DNA from 3 places in the Lacticaseibacillus casei DSM 20011 genome. Region 1 is predicted to be linked to each of the others. Evidence: predicted binding sites of a transcription regulator. Region 1 holds the regulator's gene; each other region holds the start of a gene.

The links. The regulator CtsR, encoded in region 1, represses protease genes until heat stress. The targets are predictions, from matches to a motif close to TTGGTCAAAAAAGGTCAAANA.
Region 2: the regulator CtsR is predicted to act here: its motif matches at 4,021-4,041, upstream of clpB (ATP-dependent chaperone ClpB).
Region 3: the regulator CtsR is predicted to act here: its motif matches at 4,960-4,980, upstream of LBCZ_RS08480 (ATP-dependent Clp protease ATP-binding subunit).

The regions. Positions count from the first base shown of each region.
Region 1 is NZ_AP012544.1:2,474,020-2,480,582, forward strand. It holds gene rpoB (DNA-directed RNA polymerase subunit beta) at 1-283, opposite strand, end outside; gene LBCZ_RS11915 (ATP-dependent Clp protease ATP-binding subunit) at 633-3,140, opposite strand; gene LBCZ_RS11920 (CtsR family transcriptional regulator) at 3,179-3,646, opposite strand; tRNA gene LBCZ_RS11925 (tRNA-Pro) at 3,772-3,845, opposite strand; tRNA gene LBCZ_RS11930 (tRNA-Gly) at 3,850-3,921, opposite strand; tRNA gene LBCZ_RS11935 (tRNA-Arg) at 3,975-4,048, opposite strand; tRNA gene LBCZ_RS11940 (tRNA-Leu) at 4,059-4,144, opposite strand; tRNA gene LBCZ_RS11945 (tRNA-Gly) at 4,156-4,227, opposite strand; tRNA gene LBCZ_RS11950 (tRNA-Leu) at 4,297-4,379, opposite strand; tRNA gene LBCZ_RS11955 (tRNA-Lys) at 4,395-4,467, opposite strand; tRNA gene LBCZ_RS11960 (tRNA-Val) at 4,470-4,542, opposite strand; rRNA gene rrf (5S ribosomal RNA) at 4,551-4,667, opposite strand; rRNA gene LBCZ_RS11970 (23S ribosomal RNA) at 4,865-6,563, opposite strand, start outside.
Region 2 is NZ_AP012544.1:1,254,068-1,260,630, forward strand. It holds gene LBCZ_RS06295 (acyltransferase family protein) at 1-1,585, shown strand, start outside; gene rnz (ribonuclease Z) at 1,782-2,738, shown strand; gene LBCZ_RS06305 (SDR family NAD(P)-dependent oxidoreductase) at 2,852-3,637, shown strand; gene LBCZ_RS06310 (LapA family protein) at 3,651-3,977, shown strand; gene clpB (ATP-dependent chaperone ClpB) at 4,103-6,563, shown strand, end outside.
Region 3 is NZ_AP012544.1:1,708,407-1,714,969, forward strand. It holds gene thiT (energy-coupled thiamine transporter ThiT) at 1-323, opposite strand, end outside; TPP riboswitch at 365-462, opposite strand; gene LBCZ_RS08460 (sugar porter family MFS transporter) at 796-2,220, opposite strand; gene ptsP (phosphoenolpyruvate--protein phosphotransferase) at 2,485-4,209, opposite strand; gene LBCZ_RS08470 (phosphocarrier protein HPr) at 4,209-4,475, opposite strand; gene LBCZ_RS08475 (hypothetical protein) at 4,618-4,809, opposite strand; gene LBCZ_RS08480 (ATP-dependent Clp protease ATP-binding subunit) at 5,029-6,563, shown strand, end outside.

The sequences.
Region 1 (6,563 bases):
TTACATGCAAAGGTGCAGAGTAGTTTGCATCGTGTTGGCGTGCTTCCTCGACAGTATATTTCGGTTCCAGCAGTTGATAGCCGACAAATTCCAGTGACAGTTTCCCTTGAAAGTCATCGATCGGCATAATATCGTCGAACATTTCTTTAAGACCTTCATCGAGGAACCATTGGTAAGAATTCGTTTGGATCTCGATCAGATTAGGAAGATCCAAAACTTCCTTGATCCGGGCATAAGACCGGCGTGTCCGGTGCTTACCATAATTCACTAAGTGTCCTGCCAAATTATTCACCCCTTGTAAGATTTTCCGGCTTGGTCGATTGTAAAAATAATGTAAATATTGTTAAATTTACATGACAATGACGATCTCGCAGACATTTTGAGCAAAAAAAAACCAAAAACAGATCAGCCTTCAACCAGCCTGCTGTTTTTGCTTTTTCCATTAGCCAGAACGGACAATAGATCGTCCTGACAGCCTGTCCAAACCGAAATGCGATTGACTTAATAATACGCGGTGGTGTCAAGAAAGTCAAGCGGTAAAATTTTCCGTCTCAGACTCACAAACCCCTTCGCATATCGTACATTCAAAAAAGCCGTAACCACAGTTGATTACGACTTTTTATCATCTAAAGTTACGCCTTAACCGGTTCCTTCGAAGCACCGTTTTCTTTATGCTTGCCTTTGTTTTCCTTGACAGTAAACGTTAGCTTGCCTTTTTTGGCACCGATCTGGATCAAATCACCAGTCTTCGCTTGGCCTGTCAACAAAAGTTCGCTCAGTTGATCTTCAACATCCATTTGCAAAGCCCGTCGGTTCGGACGTGCCCCGTATTCAGGATCGAATCCGGCAGCCGCGATGGCATCGATGCCTGCTGGCGTAATTTTGACATCGATTCCCTGATCCTTAATGCGACTGAGCACGGTCTTGGTCATGATCTTGACGATCTCATGCAGTTCTTCCTTGTTCAGGCTGTGGAAGACAACCGTTTCATCAATTCGGTTCAGGAACTCAGGACGGAAACTCTTCTTCAATTCATCTAACATCCGACTCTTCATGGCTTGGAAGTCTACGGTTGGATCTTTGGCGCCAAACCCAACCGTTTTATCATCGCGAATGGCAGTTGCCCCGATGTTACTGGTCATGATCAAAATCGTATTACGGAAATCAACCCGGCGACCCTTCGCATCGGTCAAATAGCCATCATCCAAGACTTGAAGCAAAATGTTAAAGACATCCGGATGCGCCTTTTCGACTTCATCCAGCAGCACAACGGAATATGGCTTGTTGCGAACCTTTTCCGTCAACTGGCCGCCTTCATCGTAACCGACATAACCTGGTGCCGCGCCAATCAGACGACTGGTGCTGAATTTCTCCATGTATTCGGACATGTCAACCCGAATCATGGCATCCTCTGATCCAAACATCGCTTCAGCTAGGGCTTTCGCCAGCTCGGTTTTCCCGACACCGGTTGGCCCAAGGAACATGAAGGAACCAATTGGGCGGGTAGGATCTTTCAATCCAGAACGTGCCCGGCGGATGGCCCGTGCAACTGCGGAAACAGCTTCATCCTGACCAACAACCCGTTGATGGAGAATCTTCTCCAGGTTGACCAAACGTTCGGATTCCTTCTTCTGTAACTGGGTAACCGGCACACCGGTCCATTGTGACACAACTTCTGCTACATCGGCGCCTGTCACTTTGATATCGGTTCGAACGCCACTTTCGTTCACGGGTTCCGGCGTATCGGCAAGTTTGGCCGTAACGTCCGCCTCTTTGGTGCGAATGGTAGCCGCTGTTTCGAAGTCTTGATGATCAATCGCGTCTTCTTTGTCCGCGACTAACTTAGCCAGCTCGTCCTGAAGCTTGTCGGATTTGGTCTCGACATTAGCTTTATCTAATCGTACCTTGGCAGCACTTTCGTCAACTAAGTCGATCGCCTTGTCAGGCAGGAAGCGCGTTGTAATGTAACGTGAGGACAAAACAACTGCTTCATGCAAAGCTTCATCAGTAATCGTGACGCCATGATGCGCCTCATACCGTGGACGCAGCCCTTTCAAAATCTGTTCTGCTTCTTCTTCCGTTGGTTCGTCGACTTGGATGGTCGCAAACCGCCGTTCCAAAGCAGCATCTTTTTCAATATACTTCTGATATTCGTCTAAGGTTGTCGCACCGATCAACTGCAACTCGCCACGAGCCAAAGCCGGCTTGAGAATGTTGGAAGCGTCAATGGCACCTTCAGCACCCCCCGCACCGATTAGCGTATGCAATTCATCAATGAACAAAATGACATTGCCATCTTTATAAATCTCATCAATGATTTTCTTCAGGCGATCTTCAAATTCACCACGATACTTCGTGCCAGCAACCAGTGAGCCCATATCAAGCATCATCAGTCGCTTATTCAGCATGTCATCCGGAACTTTGCCCGCGACAATCTTTTCGGCAAAGCCTTCCGCAATCGCGGTTTTCCCGACACCTGGTTCACCAATCAACACAGGGTTGTTCTTGGTGCGCCGGGCCAGAATCTGAATCAAACGCCGAACTTCCTTTTCGCGGCCAACCACCGGATCCATCCGGTTTTCCCGTGCCATTTGGGTTAAATCCCGCGCAAGGCCATCAAGTGTCGGGGTCCCTTGGCTATCTTGGCGAGCACCGCCACGCGCCATTGGCCGGCGTTTGGCCGCTGTGTCCGCAATGCCCATTTTCTTAAACACCATTTGCCGCGTCTTCGAAAGACTAAGCCCCAGATTCTGGAGAATCCGCGCGGCTAAAATATCATCTTCACGAAGCAACCCCAGCAGAATATGCTCGGTGCCGATCTTCAAAGCACCTAAGCGCTTTGCTTCGTCGCCGGCAAACGCCAGAATTTCCTTACCTTTAGGTGAATAAGGTAAATAACTATCGCTAGCTTGACCGGCGGCATCAACAGTTCCATACCCTGTGAAGCGCTCGATCTCGTCATGGACATCATTCTCTGTGACCCCTAACTGACGCAGCGTCTTACCAGCGATTCCATCTTTTTCCATAACCAGCGCCATAAGCAAATGTTCAGTGCCTACAGCATGATGATGGAAATACTTCGCTTGTTCCTGGGCTAAAAGCAAAACATTTTTGGCACTAGGGGTAAATAAGTTGTCCATAAGCACGCTCCTTTTTAGAAAACTAATTATAAACTGTTCTATCTTTCATACCGCAAACGATCCAAAAATGCAAGGAACATGCGCGACCGTAAATGCTCTTCTGTCCCTTGATCAAGAATGCCCAAAGTCTCATGATTCATGACCGCCAACAACAAATTACCTGATTGCTGGGAAATAAGGTCATTGTCAAACAGTTCCTGAATCAAATCACGTGCATCGCGTAACCGCAAGCGCTTGGGAATGTGCTGCCGCATAATTTGAATGAGATCCTGATCATCTGTCAATTTGACCTTCACGATGCGAATGTAGCCCCCGCCACCACGTTTACTCTCAACAATGTAGCCGCGAGCCGGTGTGAACCGGGTCTTAATGACATAATTGATTTGCGAAGGAACGCAATTAAAACGACGCGCAATCTCGGCTCGCCGTATTTCAACGGCGGCCTCCTGTGCCAGTATCGTTTTTAGATAAGCCTCAATAATGTCCGAAATATTCTCACGCTGCATGTCGTTCAATCCTTTTTGACTTTGACCAATCTTGACTATTACACATTATACTGGCATTGGTCAGTTTATACAAATTTCTGCATTTGAAAACGAAAAAAGGACCACGATTTTTCGTGATCCAAGAATCGGGAAGACAAGATTCGAACTTGCGACCCCTACGTCCCGAACGTAGTGCTCTACCAAGCTGAGCTACTTCCCGGTAAAGCGGAAGACGGGATTCGAACCCGCGACCCCCACCATGGCAAGGTGATGTTCTACCACTGAACTACTTCCGCATACCGCATATTCAATTGATCGGCGCCAGCTTAGCTTCATAGGCGATCGACGATGCACCCAGTAGGAGTCGAACCTACAACCTTCTGATTCGTAGTCAGACACTCTATCCAGTTGCGCTATGGGTGCTTCAACAAAATGCCGAGGACCGGGATCGAACCGGTACGGTCATCACTGACCGCAGGATTTTAAGTCCTGTGCGTCTGCCAATTCCGCCACCCCGGCATAAAGTGAAAAGCGGAAGACGGGATTCGAACCCGCGACCCCCACCATGGCAAGGTGATGTTCTACCACTGAACTACTTCCGCATATCAAACCTATTCAATTATGACCGAGGAGCGGCCTTCAACGACCCGAGCATTCCATTCAAGATACGATGCGGGTGAAGGGACTCGAACCCCCACGGTCAAAAACCACTAGAACCTAAATCTAGCGCGTCTGCCAGTTCCGCCACACCCGCAAAAGGTGGGTTAAATGAGCCGTGACAGGCTCGAACTGTCGACCCACTGATTAAAAGTCAGTTGCTCTACCAACTGAGCTAACGGCTCAATGGAGGATACAGGGCTCGAACCTGTGACCCTCTGCTTGTAAGGCAGACGCTCTCCCAACTGAGCTAATCCTCCATATGTAAGCGTGGCAGCTTCCTACCCTCGCAGGCAGTTTCCCACCAACTACTCTCGGCGTGAAGAAGCTTAACTTCTGTGTTCGGCATGGGAACAGGTGTATCCTTCTTGCTATCGCCACCACACTTATGAGAACTTTGCGCTCTCAAAACTGGCTATCATTGTTGTTTTTGTGTTGTCGGGAACCAGTGTATTTCATCGAAACGCGTTCGCAGTCGCAGAAACCTCCACATAAGAACCCTGAATCCATTGGCCAAAACCCGGCCAACGAACTCAGGCCCGCTTATGCTCCGGTTTCTAAGCGCTCCTGCTCACGCTCTACTTGGTTAAGTCCTCGACCGATTAGTACTGGTCCGCTCCATGCATCGCTGCACTTCCACTTCCAGCCTATCTACCTGATCATCTCTCAGGGGTCTTACTTCCATATAGGAATGGGAAATCTCATCTCGAGGGGGGCTTCACACTTAGATGCTTTCAGCGTTTATCCCTTCCGTTCATAGCTACCCAGCGATGCGCCTGGCGGCACAACTGGTACACCAGCGGAACGTCCATCCCGGTCCTCTCGTACTAAGGACAGCTCCTCTCAAATTTCCTGCGCCCGCGACGGATAGGGACCGAACTGTCTCACGACGTTCTGAACCCAGCTCGCGTACCGCTTTAATGGGCGAACAGCCCAACCCTTGGGACCGACTACAGCCCCAGGATGCGATGAGCCGACATCGAGGTGCCAAACCTCCCCGTCGATGTGGACTCTTGGGGGAGATAAGCCTGTTATCCCCAGGGTAGCTTTTATCCGTTGAGCGATGGCCCTTCCATACGGAACCACCGGATCACTAAGCCCGACTTTCGTCCCTGCTCGACTTGTCAGTCTCGCAGTCAAGCTCCCTTCTACCTTTACACTCTGCGAATGATTTCCAACCATTCTGAGGGAACCTTTGGGCGCCTCCGTTACATTTTAGGAGGCGACCGCCCCAGTCAAACTGCCTACCTGACACTGTCTCCCGCCACGATCAGTGGCGCGGGTTAGAGTGTTCATACAGCTAGGGTAGTATCCCACCAACGCCTCCATCGAAACTAGCGTTCCGATCTCTACGGCTCCTACCTATCCTGTACAAGCGGTACCAACACTCAATATCAAGCTACAGTAAAGCTCCATGGGGTCTTTCCGTCCTGTCGCGGGTAACCCGCATCTTCACGGGTACTATAATTTCACCGAGTCTCTCGTTGAGACAGTGCCCAAATCATTACGCCTTTCGTGCGGGTCGGAACTTACCCGACAAGGAATTTCGCTACCTTAGGACCGTTATAGTTACGGCCGCCGTTTACTGGGGCTTCAATTCTGGGCTTCGCTTGCGCTAACTCATCCTCTTAACCTTCCAGCACCGGGCAGGCGTCAGCCCCTATACATCATCTTTCGATTTAGCAGAGACCTGTGTTTTTGATAAACAGTTGTTTGGGCCTATTCACTGCGGCTGACCTTGCGGTCAGCACCCCTTCTTCCGAAGTTACGGGGTCATTTTGCCGAGTTCCTTAACGAGAGTTCGCTCGCTCACCTGAGGATACTCTCCTCGACTACCTGTGTCGGTTTGCGGTACGGGTAGTTTATTTCTCACTAGAAGCTTTTCTTGGCAGTGTGACATCAGGAACTTCGCTACTTTAATTTCGCTCCCCATCACCGCTTGTCCTTATGGTCGCAAGCATTTCACTCGCCACCAGACTTGCGGCTTGGACGCACTTTTCCAGCTGTGCGCTTTCCTTAGCCTCCTGCGTCCCTCCATCGCTTAAACAAAATAAACTAGTGCAGGAATCTCAACCTGCTTGTCATCGACTACGCCTTGCGGCCTCGCCTTAGATCCCGACTAACCCTGGGAGGACGAGCCTTCCCCAGGAAACCTTAGTCATACGGTGGATCAGATTCTCACTGATCTTTCGCTACTCATGCCGGCATTCTCACTTCTAAGCGCTCCAGCCGTCCTCACGATCGACCTTCAACGCCCTTAGAACGCTCTCCTACCGCGCAC
Region 2 (6,563 bases), 1.2 Mb from region 1:
TAACGGCGAATCGCCTTTCACTCATTTATGGACGCTCTCAATTGAAGGACAGTATTATTTAGTCTGGCCATTTCTGGTTTTAGGTTTGCTGCTGTTAGTCAAAAACCGCCATCAGATCGCCAATATTGTCTTGATTTTGGCAGCAGCCAGCGGGGCGTGGATGGCCATCTTATATATGATGACCGTTGCGCACACGTCACCTGCTGCCTTTGATCCGAGCCGATTGTACTATGGTACCGACACACGGGCGTTTTCGATTTTGCTCGGTGCCGCCTTAGCGTTCATTTGGCCAAGTGGTCGGCTTTCGGAGCATTTACCGCGAAAGTGGGTGGTTAGTCTCGATTTAATGGGAACGGTGAGCTTCGTTGGTTTATTAGCCATGGTCTTCACGGTTGACGGCCAAAGCAGCTTTCTTTATGAAGGCGGCATGGTGCTGTTCTCCATTTTGACGACGATTCTGGTTGCGGTTGTTGCCCATCCGGCGGCGCATTTTGATCGCCTGCTGAGTAATCCATTGTTTAGCTATATCGGTAGTCGCAGTTATGGCTTGTACCTTTACCAATTTCCGGTCATGATTTTCTGGGAGAATCGTTTCCGCAACATTGCCGATCATCCGGTTTTGTATCCGGTGATTGAAGTCGTCTTAATCGTGGCGATCTCCGAGGCTTCGTATCGATGGATTGAGCAACCAGCGGCGCATTTTGACTATCATAAAACCTGGGCGTTTATCAAGGGGTTGGCCGATCCGAAGAAACGTATGGGCAAGGCGCGTTGGATCAGCTATGCAGCGTTGGTCATTCTGGCGATTGGCAGTGTTGGTTTAGCCAAGGCACCATCAGCTAAGGCGGTTGGCGACGACTCGCCGCTGGCCAAACAACTTAAGAAACGCGCGGAATCGCCTAAGGAAAAGGCCAAGCGTCTGGAAGCCATGCGTTCTAGCTTAGCCGAAGAGCGTAAAGAAGCCAAAAATAAAACTGAACAAAAATCGCGATCCCGTGCACAGGAGTCGAAGTATGCTTCGCAAGCCAAGGCCCATCCGGTTAACCAAGAGTATGAACAATATGGCTTAACCCAAATCGAATTGCAACGGGCCCAGGATCTGGGATTAACCGCGATTGGCGACTCAGTCATGCTTGACGGGCAAGAGGGCCTACAGAAGATTTTCCCTAAAGCAGTGATTGATGCGGCTGTATCTCGGCAAATGATCAATAGTATTGATCTGGTTCGCAGTTATGCGGAAAAAGGCGTGTTAGCGAACGTTGTGTTAATCGGTTTAGGCACCAACGGCCCATTTTCCGACGAACAGCTTGCTCAGATGATGCAGGCGATTGGTCCGGATCGGCAAGTCTTCTGGATTAATGTGCGGGTGCCAACGCGGGCATGGCAAAATGATGTCAATGGCAGGTTGGACGCTGCGCAAAAGCAATATAAGAATCTGACGGTGATTGACTGGTTCCGTAAATCTGATGGACATCCTGATTGGTTCTACAAGGATATGGTGCACATGAATCCAACAGGTAACCCGCAGTATGCGGCGTTTATTGCCAAGACCATTTTGGATAAAACCAAACAGTCAGCTGATTAACATTTTATTGAAGCTGGCGTCAACTAAACTGAGTTCCGGTAAGGGGTTGGAAAGCCAATCGTTCTTATCGGAACTTTCTTTTGCCTGTGCGCCGCTTTGCCAAAGCTAAGCAGCGTTATCCGCGATCAAACAAGGATAATTCTGCAGGACTTGTGGTAGACTACAAAGTGAAGTTTGACAGAATAGGAAGTATGGTATGGAAATTCAATTTTTGGGTACAGGCGCCGGTTCGCCTTCCAAAGTTCGCAATGTCAGCAGTCTGGCTTTAAAGCTGCTTGACGAACGCAATGAGGTTTGGCTATTTGATGTTGGCGAAGGTACCCAGCATCAGATTCTGCAGACCACGATTAAACCGCGAAAGATTGCCAAGGTGTTCATCACCCATTTGCATGGCGACCACATTTTCGGGTTACCGGGGTTTTTGGCGAGTCGCGCCAACCAAGGCGGCACTGATCCGCTCACGATTTACGGGCCGCCTGGCATTGAGGATTTTGTTAGAACCAGTCTGAAGGTTTCCCAGAGTCATTTGAGTTATGCCTTAAAGTTTGTGTTGCTGCGGCATCCGGGAACGGTTTTTGAAGATCAGACCTTTAAAGTCATTTTTGACCGACTTGACCATCGCATCACCAGTTTTGGGTTTCGGGTTGAGGAAAAGCCACATCCGTGTGAGTTGCTGATTGATAAGGTCCGGGCCGCTAAAATTCCGTCTGGACCGGTTTATGCCGAGTTAAAGGCAGGTAAACAGGTGACGTTGCCCGATGGCCGGACGTTTGACGGTCATGATTTTATCGGGCCAGCACAACCGGGCCGGATTGTGACGATTTTTGGCGACACCAGAAAATGCAGTCGCGCGTTGCCACTAGCAGCTGGTGCAGATGTTCTGGTTCACGAGAGTACTTTTGGCCCGGACGAAAGCCAGTTAGCCAAACAGTACTATCATTCAACCAATATTCAGGCTGCCGAGTTAGCCAAGCGCGCCGGTGTCGGCAAGTTGTTGCTGAATCACATTTCTGCGCGGTATCTTGGCCCCGGCGTTGCGATGTTAGAAAAAAGTGCCCAGCGTATTTTCCCCAATACCCACGTGGTGAAGGATTTTGAAGAAGTTAATATTCCGTTTGCCAGTCCCCAGTTGACGTCGGCGGGATCCGTTTAATAACCGGTTCTGTCAGCAAGCGACAATGGTGATTGGCTGAAAAGCAGTGCCGGCTTGAAGTGACAGTGGCTCAAGCGTGATTGGAACAGCAAAGCGTACAAGGAGGGAGCAGCATCGTGAAACAACACCTAACAGTAGTTATTTCTGGCGGATCAGCCGGATTGGGTAAAGCAATTGGGTTGGAAGCCGCCAAAAAAGGGGCAACGGTGGTTTTCCTGGCACGTAGACGTGACAAGTTACGTCAGGCTCAAGCAGAGGCAAGTTCACTTTCTGGTCGGCCAGCGTTTGCTTTTCCGGTTGATGTGGCTGATCCTGTCGCTATTGAAGCCGTCGTTGAGCGCATTCATGCCACCGTCGGATCTGTCGATGTGTTAGTCAACGCAGCCGGTTTTGGTCATTTTGAGAATGCGTTTGACACGGATATGCATTTGGTTGAACGCATGTTTCGCGTGAATGTTTTGGGAACCATGTACTTAACCAAGCTGCTGGGACGCGACATGGCGATTCGTGGCCAAGGACACATCATCAATGTCTCATCGATGGCCGGTAAAATTGCCACACCCAAGTCAGCTATTTATTCGGCGACAAAGTTTGCAGTGGTGGGTTATAGTAACGGACTACGACTGGAATTGAAGCCATTTGGGGTCACTGTGACAACCGTTAACCCGGGACCGATTGCAACCGACTTCTTCAAATCGGCTAGGGCATTGGACTACTTGGCCAGCGTTTCTTGGCTGGTATTGGATCCTGATAAACTGGCGCGGCGAATTGTTGCAACATTTAACCATCCGGTACGGGAAATCAATACACCTTGGTTGATGAATCTGGGTGCTGACTTGTATACTTTATTTCCACATATCGGCGATTGGTTAGCAGGCGGTTTGCTGAACAAAAAATAAAGGGGTGGCTTGAATGAAGGGTCAACAGCGATTTATTATCGGATTGGTACTTGCATTAATTTTAATTATTTTTGCGTTGCTAAATGGTCAAGGCGTTTCGGTTAACTTTTTTGGGATTCAGTTGGAGTGGCCATTGATCGTGATCATTGCGGTTTCTGTGTTAATCGGCGCAGTGGTCACCTGGTTAATTTCAACCAGTGCCGTTGCCAATGCCAAAAAACAGATTCGTGAATTGCAGCAGCGCATCACTGAATTGACGAAGGCGAACAAAGCCGAAAAGCCAGCGCCTAAACCGGTTCAGGCACCTAAGGAAGAGCCGGTTGATTCAACGAAAAAATAACGACAAAACGCGGATGATGCGATTCGCGTTTTTTATTCGATAATGTTTGACCTTTACTGACCAATATCGTAAAGTGGATTTGAAAACAATAAACAGTTAATGAACGGTTATGGAGGGATACGTGGATGAATCCAGATAATTTTACCCAAGCAGTTGCCGAGGCTTTAGGCGCTGCGCAGCAAATTGCCCAAGTGCGACATCATCAAGAAATTGACATTCCGCATGTCATGAAAAGTCTAGTCCAACCTAATCAGTTGGCTGAGCAGATTTATCGTGAAGCCGGCGTGAATGTTCAAGGACTGAATGCAGCCATTGAGGCGGCGCTTGAAGCTGAGCCAGTCGTGGAAGGCGCCAGTACTTATGGCCAAAGTATGTCCCAGAACCTGGCCCAATTATTGACAGACGCCAACACCGTCAAAGATGAATTCGGTGACACTTACATTTCGACTGAGGCGCTGTTGCTTGCGCTATATCAGCAACGCTATAACACAATTACCCAGTACTTACTCAACGATGCTAAAGTCGATGCCAAGAAGTTGCGTCAGGTGATCGACAAGATCCGTGGCGGGGAAAAAGTGACCAGCAAGAATGCCGAAGCCAACTACAAGAGTCTGGAGAAATACGGTACTGACCTCGTCAAAGAGGCTCGTAGCGGAAAAATGGACCCGATCATCGGTAGGGATGAGGAAATCCGCGATGTGATCCGAATCCTGAGTCGTAAAACCAAGAACAATCCGGTTTTGATTGGCGAACCCGGTGTCGGGAAAACCGCGATTGTTGAAGGCTTGGCCCAACGAATTGTTAAAAACGATGTTCCGGACAATTTAAAAAATAAAACGATTATTTCCTTGGATATGGGGGGTCTGGTAGCAGGTGCCAAATACCGTGGGGAATTCGAAGAACGGTTAAAGTCGGTTTTGAAAGAAGTCAAAAAGAGTGAAGGGCAAATCATTCTTTTTATTGACGAAATTCATAACATCGTCGGTGCCGGTCGCGCTGAGGGTTCCATGGATGCTGGCAACTTGCTTAAGCCAATGTTGGCGCGTGGTGAGTTGCATCTGATCGGCGCTACAACGCTTGATGAATATCGGGAAAATATTGAAAAAGACAAAGCCTTGGAACGGCGTTTTCAGCGGGTACTGGTGCAGGAACCCACAGTGGAAGACACAATCAGCATTTTGCGTGGCTTGAAAGAGCGTTTCGAGATTTTCCACAAAGTACGGATTCACGACTCGGCGCTTGTGGCAGCAGCAACCTTGTCGAACCGGTATATTACGGACCGGTTTTTACCGGATAAGGCGATCGATTTGGTCGATGAAGCGTGCGCAACGATCAATGTCGAAATGAACTCCCGCCCAACCGAACTGGACGTTGCTGAACGCAAACAGATGCAATTGGAAATCGAACAGCAGGCGTTGAAGAATGAAAGTGATCCGGCAAGTAAGAAGCGCCTAGAGAACGCTGATGCCGAATTGGCTAACTTGAAGGAAAAAACCAATAAGTTAAAGGCGCAGTGGGAAGCAGAAAAGAAAGATATCCGGCAGCTTAACGAGAAAAAGTCGGCAATTGACAAGGCTAAACATGAGCTGGAAGATGCCCAAAGCCGTTATGATCTAGAAACCGCGGCCCGCCTACAACATGGCACGATCCCCCAACTTGAAAAAGAGTTGCAAGCTATGGAAAACAACGATCGGCCCCAGTCCTGGTTAGTGCAGGAAAGTGTGACTGAAAATGAAATTGCGGCAGTGATTTCAAGGGAAACCGGCATTCCAATTGCTAAACTGGTTGAAGGTGATCGCCAAAAGTTGCTGCATCTGGCAGATAATTTACACAAACGCGTTATTGGCCAGAATGAAGCAGTCACCGCAGTTTCCGATGCGGTTTTGCGTTCGCGTGCCGGGTTACAAGACCCAAGCCGTCCGCTGGGCAGTTTCCTTTTCCTGGGGCCCACAGGTGTCGGGAAGACCGAACTTGCCAAAGCGTTGGCTGAGGATCTATTCGATTCGGAAAAGCACATGGTTCGCATTGACATGTCGGAGTATATGGAAAAAGCCAGCGTTTCCCGATTGGTCGGTGCCGCGCCGGGTTATGTCGGTTATGAACAAGGCGGGCAATTGACAGAAGCGGTCCGGCGTAATCCATATACGATTGTGTTGCTGGACGAAATCGAAAAAGCCAATCCGGATGTTTTCAATATCTTATTGCAGGTGTTAGATGACGGACGCTTAACGGATGGACAAGGCCGAACGGTTGATTTTAAGAACACGATTATCATTATGACTTCGAATCTGGGTTCGGAGTACCTTCTGGATGGCGTTCAAGCTGATGGCACCGTCAGTCAGCAGGCGAAGGATCAAGTGCGTCAACTGGTCAACAAGGCCTTCAAACCGGAATTTTTGAACCGAATTGATGACATTATCATGTTCCACCCGCTCTCACTGGATGATGTCAAACAAATTGCCGTTAAAGATTTGCATCAGTTGGGAACCCGGTTGGCCGATCAGCAGATCACTTTGGATATGACGCCAGAAGCACAGACTTGGCTGGCCGACAAGGGCTACGATCCGGCATTTGGCGCTCGGCCGC
Region 3 (6,563 bases), 770 kb from region 1:
TTCTTTTGAAAGGCAGCATAGGTCAATCCCATTAAACCAACTAGCGTAAAGGCGATTGGATATTCAAGAAAGCCCTGAATCGGGTTCAGAACACTGCCGCCACTAAGGCCACGCAGAATCAAATCAAGAATGCCCCAGACAAAGCCAGCCCATGCGGCAGGAATCGCCCCACGCCGCATCGCCAGCACCGCAATCGGAATCAAGCCATAATTCAACTCAATCGCCGAAACACCGGTGGTATGCGGAATATACGTCAGCGCCATCGCAAACGCGGCAATAATCGCTGTTTCCAAAATAACAACCAGACGCTTATGTTGTTGCATAAAAAAGCCTCCTAGTGAATCCCCACTCACAAAGAAGGTCGCTTCCGACCGTTCACAAATCCCTACGCTCGCATTAACGAACAGGTTCGAAGGGTCCGGGTCTCCCCGATCTCAGCCAATGGCTCCCCTTTGTGAAGGTTCATCGAATTAATTGATACAACTTTATCCTACCAGACTTTGGAGAAAGGGCAAATATTTTACCCAGAGCAGAGCGCTCACCAGCCCGGTTAGAAACCGGAGCATAAGTGGCCTCAGACCTAAATGGCCGGGCTTTGGCCATTTAGGTCTGAGGTCCTTATGTGGAGGTTTCTGGGCTGGTGAGCGCGTTTTTAAGTGCATCAGGAACTGATCTGTCTTTTACCATTTATGCTTGAGAGGTCCTTACACGCAGGTTTCTGGGCCTGCGAACGCGTTTTATGGAGCTTGAGCCTACTTCAGAACAGCTGCAATCTTGCAACATGAATTTTTTCACTCACCGACTCAACCGCGCCTTTTCTTCACGGTGCAAAGCCTCCAACGACTTCCCTGCCGTCTCCGGTACAAAGATAACGACAAACAGCAACGAGACAATATTCGTCACAATGAAGCAAACGAACGTCCAAAACATCCCCATCTGTGCCAAGCCAATTGGGAAAAGCACCCCAACCGCAAAATTACTCAACCACAGGAAGAAGGTCGCTGTGCCCATACCAAGGCCGCGCAACTGTTCCGGGAAAATCTCCGACATAAGCAGCCAGGTCATTGGGCTAATCGCTCCTTGGAAGAAGGCCAGGAAGAGCATCATCATCAGAATGGTTGTAAAAGAACGCATCGGCGATCCTGCGGGCAAACGGGTAGCGAACGTCACGCCGGTAATCGCCAGTGACGTACCGATTAAACCAATAATCAATAATGGTCGGCGCGGCACATGTTTAAGTAATTGCATCGTCACAATCGTGGCAGCAACCGCCGTGACCCCATTGGCAATGTTGGCAATCAATGCACTGTTGCGGCCAAATCCGGTCATCTGCAAAATTGATGTTCCATAATACATCATGACATTAATCCCAGCGATTTGTTGGATAACGCCTAAGCCGATACCGATCATCAATAGTCGGCGAATCCACTTAACCTTGAGCGCATCAACCGGCTTGACCTTTTTATGTTCTGCACTTTTCGCAATCGTCTGTTTTAAATGTTCAAGCTCATTGGGAACCTCTTGAGGTGTTCGCAAAACCGCGAGACTGTCCTTGGCATCTTGCTGACGACCTTTCATCATTAACCAACGCGGCGACTCGGGAACAAAATGGGTACCGACACCTAGCAAGATAGCCGGAATTACGGCCAAGACGATCATCCACCGCCAAATACCGTGAACATTGCCAAAATTCGTCCCTAAAACGGCATTCAAGATGAACGCAAGCAGTTGACCCGAGACGACCATTAATTCATTTTGGGTCACAAGCCGACCACGCCGATTCGTTGGCGCAATTTCAGCCAGAAAACTAGGAACCAAAACCGAAACACCACCGACTGCCAGCCCCAAGACCATCCGGTCCCCAATCAACCAACCAGCACTAGGCGCTAGTGAAGAAGCGAGTGTGGCGAGAAAAAATAAACCGGCTAATCCGGTAATCAAACGTTTACGCCCGTAACGGTCACTGACACGGCCGACCAACACAGCACCAAAAGCCGCGCCTAACGTTAAACTACTGGTAACCCATCCCTGTAAACCAGGTGCTAGTTTAAGTTCACTGGAAATAAACGGCAAAGCGCCATTGATGACACCTGTATCATAGCCAAAAAGAAGACCGCCCATTGTCGAAATGAGCGCCACTAGTCGTAACCGAACACGCGCAGTGGAAAAAGCACCAGTCCTGCGCTGCAAGCCTGTTTTTGTTTGATGTTGTAAATACATGCAATTCCCCCTCATTCGGTGAACCACCATACTTACTATCACAGATCTGCATCGTGGCTCGACCTTTTTTAGTTTACATAATAACCATACCACTTTTCTGAAAATGCTGCATGCGCACCAGGTAAATACGACCAGCCCAGGCATTGCTGTCTACTTATCAAGCACCACTTAAAAGAAATGACAAAGCTCTCTCGCCAATGCTTTAAAGCAAAAAAAGACCGCCATCCGATTCGGGATTACAGCCTTCTTCAAATCATGACGTCATTACTGACCGGTTGCCTTTTTAACCAAGTCCGCATTTTCGTCATTCGAAATATTTTCATTTAGAGCAACATCGGCCGTCTTAGCCATGTCCTTGGTGGAGAGCCGCTTCATCAAGCTGCGCACCTTAAGAACAGAAGTTGCAGACATGGAATATTCGTCAAGTCCCATACCAAGCAGCAACGGAACCATGATCGGATCACCAGCAGCTTCACCACACATGCCAGCCCATTTGCCTTCCTTGTGGGCTGAGTCAATCACATGCTTGACCAGCCGGAGGATCGATGGGTTGTATGGTTGATACAGGTAAGAAACATGTTCGTTCCCACGATCAGCCGCCATTGAGTACTGAATTAAATCGTTAGTCCCGATCGAGAAGAAGTCGACATACTTAGCAAACTGATCAGCCAGAACTGCCGCAGCAGGAATTTCGATCATAATGCCAAGCTGAATGTTGTCGGATACCTTAACGCCATCCTTAACCAACTTGTCTTTTTCTTCTGTGAAGATCTGCTTAGCCTGTTTGAACTCGGAAATGGTTGCAATCATCGGGAACATGATCCGCAGATTACCGAATGCAGATGCGCGCAACAAAGCCCGCAATTGGGTACGGAAAATATCTTGACGATCAAGACTGATCCGGATCGCACGATAACCTAAGAATGGGTTTTGTTCTTGCGGTAATGGCAGGTACGGCAAATGCTTATCCCCGCCAATATCCATTGTCCGAACAACGACCGGCTTTGGATTCATGGTTTCAAGAACCTTCTTGTAGGCCTCGAACTGATCGTCTTCAGTCGGCAATTCGGAAGAATCCATGTAAAGGAATTCGGTACGATACAGGCCGATACCTTCAGCACCATTGGCCAGCACACCATCGAGATCCTTCGGGGTTCCGATGTTAGCCGCAACATCAAAATGCTTGCCATCAGCCGTCACGGATTTCGCCGTCTTCAGTTGCGCCCATTCAGCCTTTTGCTTGGCAAATGCTTCAGCAGCTTGCTTGAATTTGGCAACCTCATCCGTCGAAGGATCAATGACCACTTCACCAGTCAGACCGTCAACGGAAATCAATTGACCGTTTTGGGCCTTCTTGGTGACGTCATCGGTTCCGACAACAGCAGGAATTTCCAATGAACGCGCCATGATTGCGCTGTGGGCCGTCCGACCACCGATATCAGTGACGAATGCCTTCACATACTTCTTGTTGAGCTGTGCCGTGTCAGAAGGGGTCAAATCGTGAGCCACGATAATGACTTCTTCATCAATCAACGCCGGATTCGGCAATGTACGACCCAACAAATGCGCCATAATACGCTTTGTTACATCGCGAACATCGTCAGCACGTTCCTGCATATATGGATTATCAGTCATGCCTTCAAAGGTCTGAATGAAGAATTCGGAAACTTCCTTCACAGCTTGTTCGGCATTTACTTTTTCGTCCTTGATCTTGGATTCGATCTGACCGGTAAAGTCAGGATCAGCCAAAATCATCATATGGGCATCAAAAACTTGAGCCTCTTCTTCGCCAAGCGATTCAGCGGCCTTTGCACGGATAACCTTTAACTCATCATTACTTTGATCAAGTGCCTGCTTCAGCCGATTGATTTCCTTTGAAGGATCATCAACCGTTTTTTTGTCAAATGATAAATCAGGTTGAACCAGTAAATAGGCCTTCGCTGTGGCGATCCCATCACTAGCAGCGATTCCCTTCAAATGTTCAGCCATTATTCAGCCAAGCCTTCTTTTTTCATAGTATCGGTAATAGCAGCAATTGCGTCTGCTTCGTCGGCACCTTCAGCAGAAATGGTAACATCGGCGCCTTGGCCAACACCCAAACTCATAACACCCATAATGGACTTGAGGTTAACGCTCTTACCTTTATATTCCAAGTTGATGTCTGAGTTGAACTTGCTGGCTGCTTGTACCAACAAGGTTGCCGGACGTGCGTGGATCCCGGTTTCTGCAATAATGTTAAATTCACGTTTTTCCATGACTGATCTGCTCCTTCATATTAACTAGATTTCTAGTGTTTTTCCGAATAGTTTATAGGCACACTAACACCTAAAACAATTCATGTAAACCTTACCATTTTTTGTAGCTTGCCACAAGCGTCACATGAGATTTGACGCTTATTTAGCGGGAATCAACTGACCGGTAATGGTATTCGATGACACCATTGCGTTTTGCCGTCCCCACAATTTCTTCACGATCGGGATAATTTGTCCATGCCGCCCGAAACGCCATGAATGTTTCGGGCGTCACCGTGATCTTGTCACGCTGACCAGTCTTTAACTCATCCATTAAAGCGACATAATCCTGAGTCATCTATTTGCCTCACCTCACTCCATAAGGTTAGCATAAAAGTAGGCATTGAAAAAGCGCTAATGCCTGATATCACTGAAATATTTGGAACTTTTTAGCACTCTTGTGTGTCGAGTGCTTGCATTCTCGACATGAGGGTGTATACTATTGCCATAGGTCAAGAAAGGTCAAACCTTTTTCGACTATATGTGGCACCTGTTTAGACAGGAAGGTTGTGACAAAATGTTATGTGAAAACTGTCATAAGAATCCAGCCACTATTCATCTTTCAACCGTTGTTAACGGTACGCGGCAGGAGATCAATCTCTGCCAAAACTGTTATCAATTACTCAAGAAACAAGCAGGAGGAAATATGAATCCAACAAATGCTACTGATCCGTTTGGGTTCGGGAGCTTAGATGATATCTTCCGTGCGATGAATCAGGGAATGGATCGGCCGCAACAGCCTAACGCGCAGATCCCGCCTACTCAGGCAGGACGCGGCGGCAATGGTAACAACGGCCGCAATGGCAATGGTGGTAAGGGATTGCTGGGTCAATTTGGTGTTGATCTGACCGAACAGGCACGCAAAGGCCAAATTGATCCGGTGATCGGTCGCGATAAGGAAATTTCGCGGGTGATCGAAATCCTGAATCGCCGGACGAAGAACAATCCGGTTCTGATCGGTGAAGCCGGTGTCGGCAAAACCGCTGTCGTCGAAGGCTTGGCTTTGAAGATTGCCAATGGCGACGTACCGGCAAAGCTACAGGATCGTCACGTCATTCGTCTCGATGTCGTTTCCCTTGTTCAAGGAACGGGTATTCGTGGTCAATTCGAGCAGCGGATGCAACAATTGATCGATGAACTCAAACAAAATAAAAACATTATCCTATTTATTGATGAAATTCACGAAATTGTCGGTGCCGGCAACGCTGAAGGCGGCATGGATGCAGGCAACGTTTTGAAACCTGCCCTCGCTCGTGGCGAATTGCAACTGGTTGGTGCAACCACCAGCAACGAGTATCGGCAAATTGAAAAAGATTCCGCGCTTGCTCGGCGACTCCAGCCCGTCATGGTTGAAGAACCAAGCGTTGACGAAACCATTAAAATTCTGAAAGGCTTGCAGCCGCGTTATCAAGACTTCCATCACGTTAAGTACACGGAAGCCGCGATTGAAGCCGCAGCTACACTCAGTAACCGCTACATTCAGGATCGCTTTTTGCCCGACAAGGCCATTGACCTGTTGGACGAAGCCGGATCCCGCAAGAATCTGACGATTGCGACCGTTGATCCTGAAACGATTAAAACCAAGATTGCGGATGCCGAGAATCAAAAGCAGGCAGCACTGAAACAGGAAGATTACGAAAAAGCCGCCTTCTATCGCGATCAGGTCACGAAATTAGAAGACATGGCCAAGAAACAATCAAATCTCCCTGAAAATGAAGTGCCAACTGTCACCGAAAAGGACATGGAAAAGATTGTCGAAGAAAAGACCAACATTCCTGTCGGTGAACTAAAGGCACAAGAACAGGCACAGTTGAAGAACCTTGCCAGCGATCTTGAAAAACACGTCATCGGTCAAAACGAGGCGGTTGACAAGGTTGCGCGGGCCATTCGGCGTAACCGGATTGGCTTCAATAAGACCGGCCGGCCAATCGGTTCCTTCCTCTTCGTTGGGCCTACTGGTGTCGGTAAAACCGAGCTGGCCAAGCAGCTTGCCAAAGAGCTGTTCGGTTCGGAAGATGCCATGATTCGGTTTGACATGTCGGAGTACATGGA